Regions from separate parts of the Priestia sp. TSO9 genome, predicted to be linked through region 1. Evidence: riboswitches for the same ligand, from Rfam matches in the RefSeq annotation. Region 1 holds a riboswitch; each other region holds the start of a gene.

Region 1 (4,750 bases):
GCGTAACTCGGTCCATCCCAGCAATTCCAATGGCTGACAATAATCCTCCAATTGTTGTAGGAATGAGGCAGATGAGCAGTGAAATTAAAATAGCCGTGTCGAGTTGAAAATGTAAGTAGTTTGTAAAGACAGGAAGCGTCACAACAACTAATAAGAAAATAATCGTCAGGCTTGTTAAAACCGTATTTAGCGCAATTTCATTTGGCGTTTTTTGACGCTCTGCTCCTTCAACAAGCGAAATCATTTTATCTAAAAACGATTCACCTTGTTCACACGTAATTTTAACTGTAATTTCATCGCTGACAACTCTTGTACCTCCAGTTACAGAGTTAAAATCCCCGCCTGCTTCTTTCATAACAGGTGCCGATTCACCGGTAATGGCCGATTCATCAACAGATGCCAGTCCTTTAATGATTTCTCCATCTCCAGGAATCATTTCGCCTTGTGAAACGACGACGATATCTCCTTTTTTTAGTTGCGATGCCGACACTTGTATCATTTGCCCGTTTCGAAGTTTATTAGCTGTAATATCCCCTTTAGACTGTTTTAATGAGTTTGCCTGTGCTTTTCCCCGACCTTCTGCTAATGCCTCTGCAAAATTAGCAAAAACAATTGTAAAAAATAACACGAGGGATACGGCAATATTAAAGCCTGCGCTTACTGTACTTTCTCCGAAAAGGTCTGGAACAACAGCTAAAAAAAGCGTAATAACAAACCCGATTTCTACTACGAACATGATAGGATTTTTTATCATCGTTCTTGGACTTAGCTTGATAAAAGCCTGCTTTACTGATTGAATAAAAATCGATGAAGTTTGTTTATCTACAGAACCTTGAATGTGACTGTTACGATCCAATTCAAGATTATTCGTAAAATTCCGTTTATTCATTATAATCCTCCGCTTTCTTGATTACAGTGTCAAATACTCAGCAACCGGCCCAAGTACAAGCACTGGGAAAAACGTAAGTGCTCCTACAATAACGGTAGTTCCAATTAAAATGCCGCTAAATAAAGACGTATCCGTTTTAAATGTCCCAGGTGTTTCAGGAATAAGCTGCTTGGATGCTAGTGAGCTCGATACCGCCAGCATCGTAATTAGTCCGAAGTAGCGTCCAATATACATAACAATTGCCGTAGAAATGTTCCAAAACGGCGTTGCATCACCTAGTCCTTCAAAACCAGATCCATTGTTTGCTGCTGATGATGTAAATTCATACAGTGCCTGACTTAAGCCGTGAAAGCCTGGGTTTGATATACCTTCTATTCCCAAATGAGTAGTGAGCGCTACGGCTGTTCCTCCTAAAATTAGCAGCGGCTGCAGAATAAGCGTCACGGCGATGAGCTTCATTTCTTTTCCTTCAATTTTTTTACCTACGTATTCTGGTGTTCTGCCAACCATTAAACCTGATAAAAATACGGCAATGATGACGTACATCATCACATTCATAAACCCTGCTCCAACACCGCCAAATACGGTATTTAACATCATATTTCCAAGCGTCAATAACCCGGTAAGAGGCGTAAGAGTATCGTGCATGGTGTTGACTGCACCTGTTTCACTTGCTGTCGTCACGATGGCGTACAGAGTTGACATACCGACACCAAAACGGACTTCTTTCCCTTCCATATAACCGCTCGCTTCATTTAGGTGAAAAGCACCAAGTCTTGGATTACCGCCCCACTCTGTTACAAACGCTGTGCTTAAAATAACGATAAACAGCATACTCATCGCTACAAACAAGATGCGGCCTTGCTTACGCTGTCCGATCATTTTTCCGTACGTAAAAGGAAGTGCTGTTGGCAATAAAAGCATAAGGACGATTTGTAATACATTGCTTAACGCGTTAGGATTTTCAAACGGATGGGCTGAATTAACACCAAAAAACCCCCCTCCGTTGTTGCCTAGCTCTTTAATTGAAAGAAAAGAAGCAACTGGTCCCCTTTCTATTTGCTGTGTTGCCCCCTCTAATGTATGGGCAGTCACCGTTCCGCTTAACGTTTGAGGGACACCTAAAAACATAAATAAAATGCCTGTTATAAAAGCGATAGGAAGTAAAACACGCGTAATTGACTTTACAAAATCAACAAAAAAGTTTCCCATTTCCTTCCCTGCCAACCCGCGAATAAAAGCGATTGCTGCTGCAAGTGCCGTTGCTGGTGCAGCAAACATCATAAATACAACGGCTGCCATCTGCGAGAAATAGGACAAACCTGATTCACCGCTGTAGTGCTGCAAGTTCGTATTTGTCATAAAACTAATGGCCGTGTTAAAAGCAAGGGCCGGATCCATTCCTTTGATGTGGCTTGGGTTAAGCGGCAGTACCCCTTGAAACCGGAAGATAATGTACACCACAAAAATCATAAACGTATTCGCCAAAACGAGAGCAAGTGCATATTGCTTCCACGTCTGATTGTATCCTTTGATTCCTGCTGCTTTAAACATCACCGTTTCTATCTTTCCTACCAAGCTAGTGTTTTTATCGTTTGAAAACACATTCGCTATATAAATACCTACGGGCTTTGCAATAAGCGCTACAAAAACAAGCAGCAGCGCAACTGATAGTAGAAAAATCCCCACGTTTTATTCCTCCGCTTATTAAAAATGTTCTGGATTTAACAGTACATATACTAAATAAATTAAAACGAGAACTGAAATACCTAGCAAAATGAACGACATGTTCACTTCTCCTCTCTTTCATCTACTACATGAGACGACCAGCAAATAATTCCGTACATAGCAGCTGTTAATATGACAAGCGTTCCAAGCATGATCATATCCAAGTTGCTCCCTCCTAACTGTTTCTTACTACCAATGATTGTCTGAGCTTAGTGACTGTTACTGTGCGTAAAGCATCACGCCCAAGTGAGCTAGCTGCGAAAGGTTATCTTTGATTGTTTATTCCTCACGTATTGTTAATCACGTTTTAACAGCCCTACTATAGCCTCTTTACGGTGCAGACATAACCTGCTCTCCTGTTTTTTTATTAAAAAAACCGCAGAAGAGAGTCCTCTTCCGCGGTTTAATGCACGACAAATAAGCCGTGATCGACACGAATTTTTTTACTCCCAAAACGCTTACGGAGTTAGCTGTCGGATTCGGGTTATGGAAGTAACCCTACTCAGTTAAGAGATTCACCCCTAGTACATACGTACAAAATATTGGGTCCCCCGCTCATAATTGATTAAGCGTATATTTGTTATTTAATTTTTAGGCTTAATTATGTTTTTTACTGCTGCGTTTAATACTTTGATTAGCCAACGTAGACAAATAGCGGTTTGCTAGATCAAAAGATTGCTGATCGCATATTGCGCGATATTCAATCATTTGAATCATTTGCTTAGATAGATGCATCTTGACGCTCCTTTCACCTATATTTTGAAAGGAACGCGCTATCCGCTGTTATAGAAAACGACCACGATTACACCATCCTCTCTCTTAACGCTTACGAAGTTAGCTGACGGGTTCGGGTCAAGAAAGTAACCCTACTCAGTTAAGAGATTCACCCCTAATAATTGGGTCCTCCGCTCTTTCCCTCTCTTTCAGGAAAGACTCAGCGTTTCACTGTGGAACGTTTCATGAGAGTAATCTTACTCCTGTTAAAATTTACTGTCAACAACATTTTTTGAAATTTTAAAAGCTTTATTTTTTGCTGTTTATTCATTATTTTAAAATAATAGATTCAAAGAAAAAAAGCGTTCTTATCTCCTCGATAAGAACGCTTTTTTTAGCTCATTTTCTCAATTTCATTTACAAGAATTGAAATGGCATCCGTTTTTGTTGCTTCACGCATTGTACGCTTCATCGTACTTGCCTGCTGCTGAAGTTCATTTACTTCACGCAAAAACACTTCTTTTGTTAACTGTTCTTCTTCCACAACCATACAGTAGCCTTTTTTCTTAAAGGACTGTGCATTTAAAATTTGATCTCCTCGACTTTGTGCTTTTGATAAAGGAATAATCATCATCGGTTTATGAAGGGCTAAAAACTCAAATATGGCATTGGATCCGCCGCGTGTAATCACATAATCAGTCGCTGCTAGAACATCTGGAAGCTGTTCATTGACATATTCTAACTGACGGTAGCCCGACTCTTTTTCAAGGCTTGTATCAATATTGCCTTTTCCGCACAGGTGTACAATTTGAAATTTCTTTTGCAGTTCAGGCAAGGATTCTCGAACAACTTCATTGATGCGGCGTGCTCCTAAACTTCCGCCCATAATCGTTAAAATTGGGCGCTTATCATAAAAGCGAAGCCAGCTTTCCCCGTTCGCTGCGCTTCCGCTAAATAATTCTTTTCGAATAGGTGAACCAACAACCTGCACTTTTTCTTTTGGAAAATAGTTTGCCGCTTCATCAAAAGAAGTAAAAATTTTAGTGGCAAATTTCTGCGCAATTTTATTTGCCAGTCCCGGTGTTAAGTCACTTTCATGAATGAACACGGGAATGTTTAACGATTTAGCAGCCATTACAACAGGAACTGTGACAAAACCGCCTTTTGAAAACACAAGAGAAGGCTTTAACTTTTTCAGCACGCGACGTGCATCGCCAACTCCTTTTGCTACTCGAAATACATCTTTTACATTTTCCATATCTACGTAGCGACGTAGCTTACCGCTTGAAATTGCATGATATGGAACGTTTAATTTTGTAATTAATTCTTTCTCGATACCATTGTGAGAACCGACATAATGGATATCCCATTTTTCACTGTCTAATTCTTTCATAATGGCAATGTTTGGTGTTACGTGTC
Region 2 (4,750 bases), 760 kb from region 1:
TTCCTTGAGGAGAAAACTCAACTTTTAGCTTTTCTTCCGTCATCAGCGTTCCAGCCACTGGGTTCGATCCAATATGAGAAGCGATCAGCTTTTGAATTCTTCCTTGGCTTACCAATTTTCCCGCACCAATATGAGGAAAGCCTGAATCATTACATATCAATGTAAAATTTGATTTTCCGCTTTCAATCAGACCATCAATGAGAGAAGGTGGGCTGCCTACTCCTCCAAATCCTCCTATCATCAGCGTAGCCGCATGATCTACGTATTCAATCGCTTGTTCCACAGTTGTCATCTTTTGAAATGAGTTTTCGACCTTTGTCACTCATTTCACCTCATTTCTCTGTTTTTCATTTTGCACTTCATGCAATGTTTTCGAAAGCAGATCGACCGCTTCATCAAGCTGACGATGAGTAATCGTAAATGGTGGCGCAATAATAACACCGTCTCCTTCGACTCCGTCTGTTCCTGCTTGTGAAGGATAAAGGAGAAGACCATTTTTTTGGGCTTTACTTATTACGCGCGCCGTCATATTTTCCGAAGATGAAAAAGGCTCCTTCGTCTTTGGATTTTGCACAAGCTCAAGACCAACTAGTAAGCCTTTGCCACGTATATCACCAATGATAGGGTAAAGAAGTTGAAGCTTCTTCAATTCCCCTACTAAATAGTCTCCTTTCAGCGCTACTTCTTGAACAAGATCATGCTTTTCAATATAGGTTAAAACAGCTATTCCTACAGCGGATGACAGCGGATTAGCGCTTAGCGTATGTCCGCTCATAATTAATTTGGATCCGTTCATGATAGGTTCAATCGTTTTGCTGCTAGCCAACGTAACGGCTATTGGTGTATATCCTGCTCCCACTCCTTTTCCAAGCGTCATGATGTCTGGTTTAACTCCCCAGTGCTCATACGCAAACATCACGCCTGTACGCCCAACTCCAGTCATGACTTCATCCGCAATCCATAACACATCATATTTATCGCAAATTTCTCTTATCACTTCATAATAACCGGGAGGAGGTGTAAGCGCTGCTCCGGCTGCTCCTACAATGGGCTCTGTAATAAAAGCAGCAATATGTTCAGGGCCGGTTCGTTTGATAACTGTTTCCAATTCGTGTGCACAAGCAAGATTACAGGATGGATAGGTTTGATGAAACGGACATCGATAGCAATAAGGAGGTGAAACCGAAGGATAATCTTCAAGCAACGACGAGAAGCGTTTTCGTCTTCCAACGTGCCCTGACATAGACAGAGCTCCTATTGTAATACCGTGATAGCTCATCCAGCGTGACAAAACCTTTGTTTTGGTTGGCTTTCCTTGCTCTTGAAAATGCTGAATTGCCGTTTTCATAGCCGTTTCAGTCGCTTCTGTCCCGCTGTTAACAAAAAAGCTCCACTGGAAATGATTGCTGCTTAATTCACATAGTTTCTTAGCTAAGGCTTCTGTTGGATCACTTGTAAACTGCGACCGATATACAAACGCAACTTTCTGTGCCTGATCGGTCATCGCATCAATGATTTCTTTTACGCCGTGTCCGATACTTGCTGTAACTGCCCCCGACGAAGCATCTATGTACCTTTTTCCATCTTGGTCGTACAAATAAATTCCTTTTCCATATGAAATAACTGGGTAGTCGTCGTCGAGCAGCGGCTTTATTACATGAGTTTTATTCATTTCCGCACTCTCCTTTCAAACATACACTCTTATTAAACTGTATGCTGAAACGAAGAGTTTCTTGCCAATAAAAAAAGCCCTAGCATATAGCTAGAGCTTTTACGCTTATTAAGCTGATTGCGTTACAGATTTATCGATACGCTTTGCTTCTGACTCAGCCACAATAACGGCACACGCAGCGTCTCCCGTAATATTTACAGATGTACGAAGCATGTCAAGCAAGCGATCAATTCCAATAATCAATCCGATACCTGCTACAGGCAAGCCAACCGAACTCAATACCATTGCTAGCATAATGAGACCAACTCCCGGCACACCTGCTGTACCAATACTAGCAAGCACCGCTGTCAATACAACCGTCACAAGAGCACCCAGCGACAGGTCAACGCCGTATACTTGTGCAATAAAAATAGTCGCTACACCTTGCATAATTGCCGTCCCATCCATGTTAATGGTAGCACCTAACGGCTGAACAAAACTGCTGATGGACTCTGGGACACGAAGGTTTTTTTGAGCCACATTCATTGAAATCGGAAGCGTTGCATTACTGCTTGATGTACTGAATCCAACTGTCATCGCAGGAGCAAAACCTTTAAAAAATTCAATAGGGTTACGTCTGGCCATAAGAGCGACTGATCCCCCATATGTTACGATCGAATGGATAAACAGTGCGAGCACGACTACAATCATGTACAGCCCCATCGCTTTAATTGCCTCCCAGCCTTGACTTCCAACCGCGGTTGCAAGAAGCCCAAACGTTCCGTAAGGAGCAAACTTCATCACTAGATTTACAAGATACATCATCAATTCATTGCCTTGCTCGAGTAAATTGTAAAGCCCTTTTGTTTTACTTCCAAGCATCGTAATACCAAAACCGATAAAGATAGAGAAAACGATAAGTTGAAGCATATTCCCTTCAGCCATCGCTTGAATTGGGTTGACTGGAATCATATTTAAGAATGTCTCTCCAACAGGCGGTGCTTTTTCGGCTTCAAAAGAAGCGTTTTTTGTATCAAAAGATCCAAACGTACCCGGTTTAATTGCATACGCTAAAATTAAACCAATAATAATAGCAACGGTTGTTGTAACTAGGAAGTAGGAAACTGTTTTAGCCCCGATTCTTCCTAGTTTTTTAGGATCTCCTAAACCTGCTACACCTAACGTGATAGAGAAAAACACAATTGGTACAACAAGCATTTTAATTAAGCTTAAGAAAATTTGGCCAAGCGGTGTAAACAAGTACTTGTCCAGCGGAGCAAAAGCACTTGGAGCAAAAGCATTGATCAACACTCCTACAACAGCACCAGCAATTAGCGCGATAATAATCTTTGTCGATAGCTTCATAGATTTACCTCCCGTAAATAAATTATATTAGAATGATTCTAACTACCATACTTATTTTACCATGCATTGAGAACGATAACACTCAAAATATACAATATATTAAAAATTTTCAGATTAATAGTTTAGGAATATTTTTATCTATACAAAAAACCATGAGAATATCATGGTTTCATAGACCTGTTATTCCCTCACTGAATGCTGACGGAGTTAGCTGTCGGATTCGGGTACGTGAGTTACCCTACTTGATTCATTCAAGATTCACCCCAAGTACACTACGCACAAATATGGGTCCCCCGTTCTCTTATAAAACAAAAGAGATTAAGCAAATAATTTTCTTTAATATTTTTGCATGATAATAATTCTTACTTTAATTAAAATTCATTTTATATGTTTCTGTCAAGTTTTTATTCAAAAATAATGCATGATTTTATCATAAAAAGTTGAGAATTGTTATATTTTAAAATATTTACATCATATTTTAATAAACCACAAATAGTTATTTAACAAGACTTAAAATCTAATGGATAAAAAATTAATTCAAAAAATAGTTTGTAAAGTGAACTTTCTTCTCATTAAATTATATTCATAAACTTGCATAATTATTCTAACATCCACGTACTTTACTGCTTTCATAAATATTTTACTCATCAAAAAATAACTCTTTCCAACTGTTGATTTTATTCTTGTATTGCTTGATATAAATTCTCTAAAATTTCACTGAATTTGTTGATAGAAATAAATGGACATTGTCAATTCGCCTTATTCTATTTAATTCTGCTCACGATAGAAATATGGATCCCGTAATACCTTTTAAAAAAGGAGCGGGTAATTATCATATAAAACTATCGGATTTGGAGCGGTACAAGTTCTTTACTTTTTACTTATTCCCTCTCGTTATTTAACACATATAAAAAAAGAGGCCGTGACGGCCTCTTTTTCTTATACAGTAACAGGTTCAGAACTTGCTTTGCAATTCTTTAATTTTTCAACAATGTCACGCGCTACCCACACACCGCACGCACTTGCCTGCGCGAGTCCTCGCGTAATACCAGCTCCGTCTCCTCCCACGTATAAACCGGAAATTTCAGTTTCAAACTTATCATTTAACTTCGGGCGGGCTGAGTAAAATTTCGCTTCCACACCGTAAAACAGCGTATGTTCAGATGCTAACCCAGGCGTTACATGATCCAGTGCTTCTGTCATTTCAATTAAGCTTTTCATCGTATTGTAAGGAAGCACTAAGCCTAAGTCACCCGGTACAGCTTCTTTTAACGTTGGTTCTAAAAAGCCCTCTTTAATTCGAGTCGCTGTTGAACGACGGCCCTTTAAAATATCTCCATACTTTTGAACAACTAAGCCCCCGTTTGACAGCATATTAGCTAATCTTGATACTTCGTGCGCATATTCGTTCGGCTGATCAAATGGATCCGAAAATTTATGAGAAACAAGCAGCGCAAAGTTCGTATTTTGACTTCCAAGCTTCGGATCTTTGTATGCGTGTCCATTTGCTAACATAATACCTGAATGATTCTCTACTACCACATGTCCTGAAGGATTGCTGCAAAACGTTCTGACTCTTGTACCTACGGACGTATTGTAAATGAATTTCCCTTCGTACAAGTGCTTGTTGATTTCTTCCATAACAACGTTGGATGTTTCTACTCGAACGCCGATGTCCACTTGATTGTTAATCATTTTCAAACGACGTTTTTTTAGTAAGTCGCTCATCCACTT
Region 3 (4,750 bases), on a different contig from region 1:
GTCATTAAATCTAAGACTGCAAAACTAGAATTTAGCCGATTGATAGATAAAAATCAACGCGGCATAGTTTTTTCCTTTCCCTCTTTACGTATGACGTACTACAAAAGTTTCAATAAAAAAAAAAAGCGCTAGTTTTATCCAGCGCTTTTATAGTTTAAAGTTAATTTGAATAATACCTACTTTACGAAGAGCATCATATAAAATAACTAAAGCCGGTCCTAAAAATAATCCGACAAAACCTAAAAGTTTAAATCCAATGTACAAACTAACTAGTGCAGCCAAAGGTGAAATACCCATATTTGTAGAAAATACTTTTGGTTCTACTACACGTCTTACTACCGTAATGACTCCAAATAGAATAAATAAGCCGATTGCAAGTGAATCATGCCCTTGAGTAAGAGCAAAAATTCCCCATGGAACGAGCACCGAGCCTGTCCCAAGGATTGGTAAGATATCGACAATTACAATTAATAAACTAAGCAGCGCGGTATACGGAACATCTAATAGCCAAAGCCCTACATAAGCCATTACAAACGTCATGACACTTAAGATAATTTGTGCCTTGATAAAACCAACCCCCGCTTGGATAAGCTGAGTGATGACAACTTGTAGCTTATATTTCGTTTCTTCTGTTAAAAATGACTTAATTTTATTTTTAATAGCAGGCAGCTCAAGGCTGATAAATACAAGCGCTACTAAATAAATAAGAAACTCTAATAGAAACCCAGGAACAGTAGCGGCAAAGCTAATGATGATTTCTACGGTACTTTTTAATAGAGAATCTAATGAATTTACGGTCTTTTCAAGCGTGCGCTCAATAGAAGAAATCACTTCTGTAGGAAGAGCGTTTGAATAGTATTTCCACTTAATAATAGTTGGATAAATCGCGGTTTCATAGATTTCTTTTACAAAGGAAGGCGCTATTTTTGAAAGAGCAACCACTTGCGTAACGATTGTCCGAACAATAAAAAATCCAATAAGTATGAGCGAAACAACATATAAAATGAAGGTCATAAGCACTGCATAGACTCTCTTCATTTTAAAAGATTGATGCAATTTCTGAACAATACCCTCAAGCGCTAATGCTGTTAATAAAGCAAACACAATCGGTAAACTGTAAGGGATTAACAAACATACGATTACTATCGAGGCGATGACCCATATTCGCTTTTTCCACATACTCTACTATCCCCCTACTAGCTAAGCTATCTCTATATTTACTGATAAAGAAAGGAACCAGTGACTGCTTTTATGTAAGAATAAAATTTGGATATTTTTATACCTGATGTTACATATTATAGGGTCAATTCCCATAATAATAAAGGAATTATTATGAAAAAAGCTACTTATTCTAATTTTTTGAATAGAATAAGTAGCTTTTTAATTTATAAATTAGCCGGCCCTCATGACCTCTGTACCTTTTTTAGGGTCAAATTTGCCTTCTGATTTAGACATTACAATTGCTGCTAGTGTGTTTCCTACTAAGTTAACAACCGTACGTGCCATATCCATGATTCTGTCTACTCCGGCGATGAAGGCTAATCCTTCTGCGGGAACACCGATTGTTCCAAGAGTAGCTAGTAATACAACAAATGATGTTCCTGGCACTGCAGCCATTCCTTTAGATGTAACCATCAATACAAGAATGAGCGTCAGCTGTTGAACGATCGTTAAATCAATACCATACACTTGCGCTAAGAATAACGCTGCAATTGCTTGATAAAGAACGGAACCATCCAGGTTAAATGTATAACCAATTGGTACAACGAACGATACGATAGCTTTCGGACAGCCCATCTTTTCAAGTTTTTCCATAATACGCGGAAGAACTGTCTCAGAACTAGATGTACTGTATGCTAACAACAGTTCATCTTTCATATAGCGGAATAAGTGGAAAATGTTAATTCCTGCCCATTTCGCAATTCCTCCTAATACAACAAGTAGGAAGAAAATTAACGCTAAGTAAACTAAGATAACAAGCTTTCCTAATGAAAGGAGTGACTCTAAGCCGAATTTTGAAACTGTTACACCAATTAAAGCAAATACACCAATTGGCGCCACTTTCATTACAAGGTTTACCACGTGAAACATTGCGTGAGAAACGCCGTCGAAGAATTGTACAACTGGCTTTCCTCTTTCCCCAATTGCCGCTACTCCAAGTGCAAATAACACTGTAAAGAAGATAATTGCTAGCATGTCTCCTTCAACAATTGACTGGAAAAAGTTTGTCGGAACAATGTGTAAGAAAGTTTCAGCCACTGACTTTCCTTCTTGCTGTTCGGATGTTTCAACGTATTGTGAAATATCACTCTTCTGTGCTGAATGAATGTCTACACCTTGCCCAGGATGAAAAATATTAGCAATCAATACACCGATTACAATTGCAAAAGTCGTAATAATTTCAAAATAGAGAATGGTTTTAACGCCGAGCTTTCCGACCTGTTTACCGCTCCCTGCTCCTGCCACTCCAACGACTAAGCTTGAGATAACAATTGGAATAACAATCATCTTAATTAATCTTAAAAATAGGTCTCCTAGCGGCTGTAGGTATGTTACTACACGCGGATCGTTAAACCAAATTACCCCTACAAGAACACCGAGGATCAATCCGGTAAAAATCTGCGTAGCCAAACCAAAACGAATTTTTTTCATAGATGTACCTCCCCAAAGATGTATGACATTTGTATATACTTTTCTGAAAAAACAAAAAAAGACTATTCTTAAGAAAGAACAGCCTTTTACTTACGCTATTTTGGGCTCTTTCTCTCAATAAAGCAAACGGGGTTAACTGTCGGATTCGGAATTGAGAGTTTCCTACCTTTTGTAAGGATTCACCCCAAGGCAGCTTTACTGCCGATAATGATTCCCCCGCTCTATACGATTAAGCTTATTATTCAGTTTTTATAAAATTAAAACGATCTATACGTTGTCATACGTTTTTTACAGTCAATAAAACTAAACAGAAGTCTTACTTTTACTTAACTTTATACTGCACAAATATTAATTTACTATTTTTCGACACGTTTTGTCAATACCTATGTTTATAAAACGCTTTCAAAAGGCGATAATATATATTTATGCAAAAAAGCTATTGCAACATTGCAATAGCTTTTTCTTGCTCTTTGAGTCTCTATTAGAAGTTTAAGGGACTAAAGAACACCCGTATTTATTTTATAAAAATACAAAATATAGAATAGCTGCTAAAACAATTCGATAAATTGCAAATGGCACTAATTTGATGCGATTAATTAATTTTAGGAAAAAACGAATGGATACTAGCGCAAAAATAAAGGCGCTGATAAAACCGGCAATAAAAAACGGTAGTGCATCTGATGTGAAGTACTGCCAGTTTTTAATCAATGAAAGTCCGCTTGCTCCTGCCATGATTGGCACTGCCATAATAAATGTAAAATCTGCGGCTGCCTTATGGCTCATTCCAAGAAGAACCCCTCCTGAAATCGTTGAGCCTGAACGAGAAAAACCTGGCCAAAGAGCAATACATTGAAACAGTCCTATACCCAGTGCTTGTCCATAAGACATTTGGTCCACCGTCTCTACACGCGGACGTTTAGGTCCAAACAAATCTGCTAGAATCATTAATACAGCTCCGACTACTAAGCCAATTAGCACCGTATTTAAAGAAAACAAATGTTCATCAATGTAATCATCAAACAAAAGTCCTAACACTCCTGCGGGTAACAGACCAACAATTACCTGCATTAAATTCAAGCGATTTGTCGGTCCAATTGGAGCAGCTGGTTTTTTTCCCAATCCTAATAAATTAATAAAACGATCTTTAAAAATAACAACTACTGCTAAGATCGACCCTAGCTGAATAACAATTTTAAATGTATTAGCTACTGGAGATGAAAATAATTCTTTTGAATTTAACCACAGGTCATCCACAATAATCATATGCCCAGTTGACGAAACAGGAGCAAACTCTGTTAAACCTTCTACAATCCCTAAAATGATTGCTACAATAATTTCCCACATAAAGCTATATACCTTGCCTTTCTTTCAAATTAATAAGCTTATCGCTTCGTTTTACATGCTCAACTATTTTCCTATTTTGACACTTGCTTTTTTATCATAATTGTTAAAACTATGAAATACAATGTGTATTTGCAAAAAGATAAGAATCTTTAATAATTTGTAATAAAAACCTTACATGCTAGAACCAAAAAACACGATATCAGCTTTTATTTATTTTAGAAAGCAGTCACTATGTTCGGTATAAATTCCGGTCCCTTAGCTAAAAATGAATCATCTAGACTATTTTTCTTTAGTGTACAAAAATGACTAAATCATTATGTTTTTTCCATCCCCTTTACTGTCATCTATCATTTTAATCAACTAGTGCTTGCTTATACGGCATATCCCCTAAGTAATTTGAAACTTTTTTCTCTCTTTACTCGTATTATAGTAGTATCTTTTTTAGGAGGCTTTTTACTATGAATGGAAATGTACGTACAATGAAATGGGTGACTGCTGGGTATGAAGCCTTGCTTGGAATTCCTTTAATTGGCGCGGGGATTGTTATGGGCTTTAGTTATACTCCTCTTTTTATTGGATTTATTCTTCATGCTATCACGCTCATTTTAGCTAATAGAAGAGGGTTATCTTCCTATGGAAACATACTAGGGATTGTTACTTCACTGGTTGCTTGGATTCCATTTTTAGGGTTTATCATGCACATTATTACAGCTATTGTGATTGCAATCGATGCTGCTAGACAACGTTAATTGTC
Region 4 (4,750 bases), 820 kb from region 1:
TGGCTTATTATCGGTTTTTGTATCACTTTTAGTTTTAAGTTATTCGATTGTTGTTTGGCTGATAGGGAAAAATATTCAGCCTGGCTGGACTTCCATTATGGTAGCTATCACCTTCTTTAGCGGTATTCAGCTACTTGGTTTAGGTCTAGTCGGACAATACATCGCAAGAATTTACGATGAAAGTAAAAATAGACCTATTTACGTTGTACGTGAAACCATTAACTTTTCGAAAGCTTCAACAGATTCTCCAAACGTACGTGAAAAAGTATATAGCTAAAAACAAGGAAGAAAACAGTTGTTTTCTTCCTTGTTTTTATTCTTTTTGAAGCTGTAAATCACTTGGCGCCCAGTCCGGAATTCCATCATCTTCATCAAATTCAATAATAACATCCGTTACTCCTTTTTCCTGTAAAATACGATTTTCCAGACGATCTTTAATATCATCAGCTTCGGCCACCGTTAAAGAAGGATCAATTTCTACTTTTAATTCAACGTGAAGCTCTTCTCCTTCTTTCATCACCATTAACGTTTGAATATCCCGCACTTGTACATCTTGCATGACAATCGCGGCAATTTTTATTTCCATTTCTTTATCTGCTTCACCAAGGGCTCCAGCAGCATTATCTAAAAATACTCGTCCTACTACGAAAAACATCATAAGCCCAATTAAAATAGAAGCAATTCCTTCAGCTTGGTGAAAAGGTGTAAACCGTGAAATGAAAACGGCTATTAACGCCAATACGCCTCCTCCAGTAGCTACCAGATCTTCCATAAAGACCAGCTTGGTTGCTGGCTTTGCTTTCTTTAAATGAACAAAGCTTTGCGTAAAAACATTGACCTCTGCGGTATTCATTCCGACATCGTGCAAAATTTCTTTCATTGCCTTAAATAAGACAAACATCTCAAGCAATACCGAGATGCCAAGTACTGTAATATTTAAAATAAAGCCTGAAGACTTCGTTGGATGAAGAATATGGTGATATCCTTCTTTAATCGTTTCAAACGCCATAATCCCTACTACAAGAACCGCTCCTAATAGAACAAGATTAACCAATCGGCCGAAACCATTTGGAAAGCGTTTGGTCGGGGCTTTTTTACTTAATGCCGAACCTATAAAGACAAAAAACTGATTAGCTGCATCTCCTAAGCTGTGCATCGTTTCAGCAAACATCGCTACATTCCCTGTTAAAGCGAAAGCAATTCCTTTAATAATGGAAATAATGGTATTCACTATAGCGGCCATCATGGCCGATTTATTTCCTTTTCGCAACAATTTAATTAATTCACTCATACAATCCCTCCGTTTGCGCCTTTGATGAGATTCGATTACGGTTAGTGTATGTGAATTTAAAAATTAAAAACCTCCAACATACAAGTTGGAGGTTTTTAGTCATGTTTCATTATTTTTTAAAACGGTACGGTACAGTTGTAACAATTACATTTTTACGGTAAAGCAAATGTGCTTTTAACAACAGACTGGACTGATTGTGAAGGATATTTTGCCAGCTTTTTTTCGTAATGAATTGCGGAATAACGACCGTAATGGCCATATTGTTTTCCCGCGCTTTTTCCTCGGCCATATCGATGAATCGAAACAGCGGCCGCACTAAGCTGCGGTATTGAGAATGAAACGTAACAATACGAATATCAGGCTGCCACTTCTCCCACTTCTCTTCCATTCTCTTTTCGCTTTCTCGATCAAAGGCCACGTGCACTGCAATAACGGTATCGCCAATCGTTCGTGCATAATTTAATGAATTTTCTACTACCTTTGTCATTCCTGCTACAGGAACAATGACCACATTTCCTTCAAGCTTTCCAATCTTTTCTCCTTGCTTAATGCGAAGCTGCTCTCCTACCGCTTCATAATGCGTATGAATGCGATGAAAAATATAGACAATAACCGGCAAGAAAATGAGCACGGACCATACTTGTGAAAACTTCGTTGTAAACAAAATGATTAGCACCGTTAAGGTAATGAGGGCCCCAATTAAGTTAATAGCTAGCTTCCCTTGCCAGCCGGCGGGCTTTTCTCTAACCCATTTGACAATCATCCCTGTTTGAGAAAGCGTAAATGGAATAAACACCCCGACTGCATAAAGAGGAATTAATTGTTCAGTCGCTCCTTTAAAAGCTACAATTAAGACAATAGAAGCAATTCCAAGGGTCACAATTCCATTTGAATAGCCTAATCGATCGCCACGAATTTGAAACATTCTTGGCATGTATTTATCAGACGATAAGTTGACAGCCAGCAAAGGGAAAGCTGAAAACCCCGTATTCGCCGCTAGCACTAGAATTAGAGCTGTTGTGCCTTGAATAAAATAATAAAATCCATTTCGTCCAAACACACTCGATGCAATTTGTGATACAACCGTTTCATCTGCTTTTGGAGAAATGCCAAGCCAATAAGCTAAAAACGTGATGCCAGAAAATAAAACGGCTAAAATACCGCCCATCAGCATTAATGTATGAACAGCATTTTTTGCACCTGGCTCTTTAAAGTTAGGCACTGCATTTGAAATGGCTTCTACACCTGTCAATGCCGAACAGCCTGACGAAAAAGCTTTTAATAATAAAAACAAACTAATACCTGGCACTACTGTACCGAGAGAGGGATGCAGCTCAGGTGAAACTTGACCTGTCGCTATTTTAAACAAGCCTACCGCTATTAACAAAATAAGAGCAATAACAAATAAATAAACCGGATAAGCTAATACAGAAGCGGATTCTGTTACACCACGTAAGTTTAAGACGGTAATAAAAATCACCAGCAAACACGCAATTACTACATTGTAATGATGCAGCGTTGGAAAAGCCGAAGTTAAAGCATCGGTTCCTGCTGAAACACTCACAGCAACTGTTAAAATATAATCTACCAACAGTGATCCCCCAGCGATAAGCCCGGGATTTTCTCCTAAATTGGTTTTGGAAACAATATAAGCTCCTCCGCCTTGCGGATACGCATAAATAATTTGACGGTATGAAAGAATTAAAGCCGTCAGCAGCACCAATACCCCAATCGCAATTGGAATCGAATACCAATAGGCAAGAACGCCGACTGTTGCAAGTACAATCAAAATTTGTTCTGTTCCATAAGCCACTGAAGATAAGGCATCTGATGATAAAATAGCCAGTGCTTTAAGCTTACTAAGCTTTTGATCGCCTAACTCTTTTGTTTTGAGCGGCTTTCCAATCAATAATCTTTTGAGAACTGAATAGTTCACGTAATTTCCCTCCGATGATCGCTTAGCTACTATTTACTGTCCATTGCTAAGCGCCGTTACAAGTTCATGAATAAGTGCTATTATTCCTAAAAAATACCTTTTTATGTTAAAAAAGCGCACAAAAAAAACACTAAGGGTTCTCAGCGTTTTTACACAGCTTAAACCTCCTCTCCAAAACGCTTATGGGGTTAGCTGTCGGATTCGGGCTATGAGAGTAGCCCTACCTTTAAAAAAGGATTCACCCCAAGTGACAATGCACAAATTTGGGTCCCCCACTTCTGACGAATTAAGCGATAACAGGTCAATATAATTTTCGGTTAAAGGGTATGATCAATAACATGTTTCTTTCATAACTATCCTTTGTTCTTAGATAATATACTCCCGTACAAATGGTTTGTAAAGCATTATTTTACGTAAACCATAAAATAGTACTTAAGGCGCTTTTAACAGCAAAACAAAAGGCCTTCTGCCCGCTTTCAGAAGACCTTTTTGCTTTAACTTTTTGCTTTTAAAACGGCTGCTAGCTTGTTTTTTGTTTGAGGACCATAAATGCCATCCACATCATAAGGAAGATACACAAGCTGAAAACGCCTTACTGCATCTTTCGTTTGAACTCCATATATTCCGTCTACTGATCCTACTTTAAAATTCACCGCGTTTAATGCTTTTTGGAGCTGCTTCACAGCTTCTCCAGAATCACCTTGTTTTAAAATTCCATTTGGAAGCGGATATTGTTCCGAAGGTGGAGTTGGTGACGGTGTTGGAGATGGGTTTGGTGAAGTCCCTGAAGGAATAACAATTGTTTTTCCAACCTGTAGTGTGAGAGGATCAGAAAGCCCTGTATTGGCTTCTTGAAGCGCTTGCACTGTTATGCTGTACTTCTGTGCAATACTGTAAAGCGTATCTCCTTGCTTGATCGTATACGTTTTTGTACCCGGTTCAGAAGGCGATGGATTCGGTGTTGGTGTTGGATTTGGGTTTGGAACTGCACGACGAGGTAAATTCAAATAGACGGCAATTCCTTTTGCATACGATTCACCCATACTTTTTAAAAAAGCTTCATTTTGAAGAAGTGCTGCATCTGTGCGGTTATCAATAAAGGCTATTTCAGTGAGTACTGCCGGCATATTTGTTAAGCGAAGCACCGCATAATTGGCTGATTTCCGACCGCGATTCGGATGATTATACGCCAGCAGCGCTGGCTGTACTTGGCCGTGGACAATCGATTGAAACGTTTTGCTGGCATTGCTAGCGCTTCTATAAACATAATCTTCGTACCCCGTTCCTCCACCAGCATTTACGTGAATAGACATAAATGCATCTGCGCCCCACGAATTAGCTTGAGAAGCGCGCTGAGATAACGATAAAAAAACATCTGTGGTACGAGTGGTTTTAATCGTAAAATCACTGTACGTGCTATTTAAATAGCTTATTAAATATTGTTGAATTTTTAAAACTAAGTTTTTTTCATACAGTCCGTTCGCTCCAACTGCTCCTGCATCTGCCCCACCATGTCCTGCGTC

Evidence for each region. Region 1 has a riboswitch for cyclic di-AMP ahead of kdpF (K(+)-transporting ATPase subunit F). Riboswitches for the same ligand answer to the same signal wherever they lie in the genome.
Region 2: it holds a riboswitch for cyclic di-AMP, as region 1 does, so the genes downstream of both, LJC66_RS20530 (dicarboxylate/amino acid:cation symporter) here and kdpF (K(+)-transporting ATPase subunit F) in region 1, are expected to answer to the same signal.
Region 3: it holds a riboswitch for cyclic di-AMP, as region 1 does, so the genes downstream of both, LJC66_RS02085 (glutamate/proton symporter GltT) here and kdpF (K(+)-transporting ATPase subunit F) in region 1, are expected to answer to the same signal.
Region 4: it holds a riboswitch for cyclic di-AMP, as region 1 does, so the genes downstream of both, LJC66_RS20805 (APC family permease) here and kdpF (K(+)-transporting ATPase subunit F) in region 1, are expected to answer to the same signal.

Annotation. Positions count from the first base shown of each region.
Region 1 covers NZ_JAJEKD010000015.1:258,243-262,992, forward strand. Annotated here, with positions in the region: gene kdpB (potassium-transporting ATPase subunit KdpB) at 1-889, opposite strand, end outside; gene kdpA (potassium-transporting ATPase subunit KdpA) at 911-2,572, opposite strand; gene kdpF (K(+)-transporting ATPase subunit F) at 2,597-2,677, opposite strand; cyclic di-AMP (ydaO/yuaA leader) riboswitch at 3,059-3,199, opposite strand; gene LJC66_RS16075 (hypothetical protein) at 3,215-3,352, opposite strand; cyclic di-AMP (ydaO/yuaA leader) riboswitch at 3,425-3,567, opposite strand; gene LJC66_RS16080 (undecaprenyldiphospho-muramoylpentapeptide beta-N-acetylglucosaminyltransferase) at 3,726-4,750, opposite strand, start outside.
Region 2 covers NZ_JAJEKD010000015.1:1,020,155-1,024,904, forward strand. Annotated here, with positions in the region: gene LJC66_RS20520 (CoA transferase subunit A) at 1-322, opposite strand, end outside; gene LJC66_RS20525 (aspartate aminotransferase family protein) at 323-1,672, opposite strand; gene LJC66_RS20530 (dicarboxylate/amino acid:cation symporter) at 1,781-3,016, opposite strand; cyclic di-AMP (ydaO/yuaA leader) riboswitch at 3,197-3,351, opposite strand; gene LJC66_RS20535 (NAD(P)/FAD-dependent oxidoreductase) at 3,956-4,750, opposite strand, start outside.
Region 3 covers NZ_JAJEKD010000007.1:13,989-18,738, reverse strand. Annotated here, with positions in the region: gene ytvI (sporulation integral membrane protein YtvI) at 148-1,179, opposite strand; gene LJC66_RS02085 (glutamate/proton symporter GltT) at 1,393-2,652, opposite strand; cyclic di-AMP (ydaO/yuaA leader) riboswitch at 2,759-2,898, opposite strand; gene LJC66_RS02080 (undecaprenyl-diphosphate phosphatase) at 3,172-3,996, opposite strand; gene LJC66_RS02075 (hypothetical protein) at 4,455-4,745, shown strand.
Region 4 covers NZ_JAJEKD010000015.1:1,076,521-1,081,270, forward strand. Annotated here, with positions in the region: gene LJC66_RS20795 (glycosyltransferase family 2 protein) at 1-277, shown strand, start outside; gene LJC66_RS20800 (cation diffusion facilitator family transporter) at 314-1,291, opposite strand; gene LJC66_RS20805 (APC family permease) at 1,401-3,227, opposite strand; cyclic di-AMP (ydaO/yuaA leader) riboswitch at 3,390-3,530, opposite strand; gene LJC66_RS20810 (N-acetylmuramoyl-L-alanine amidase) at 3,722-4,750, opposite strand, start outside.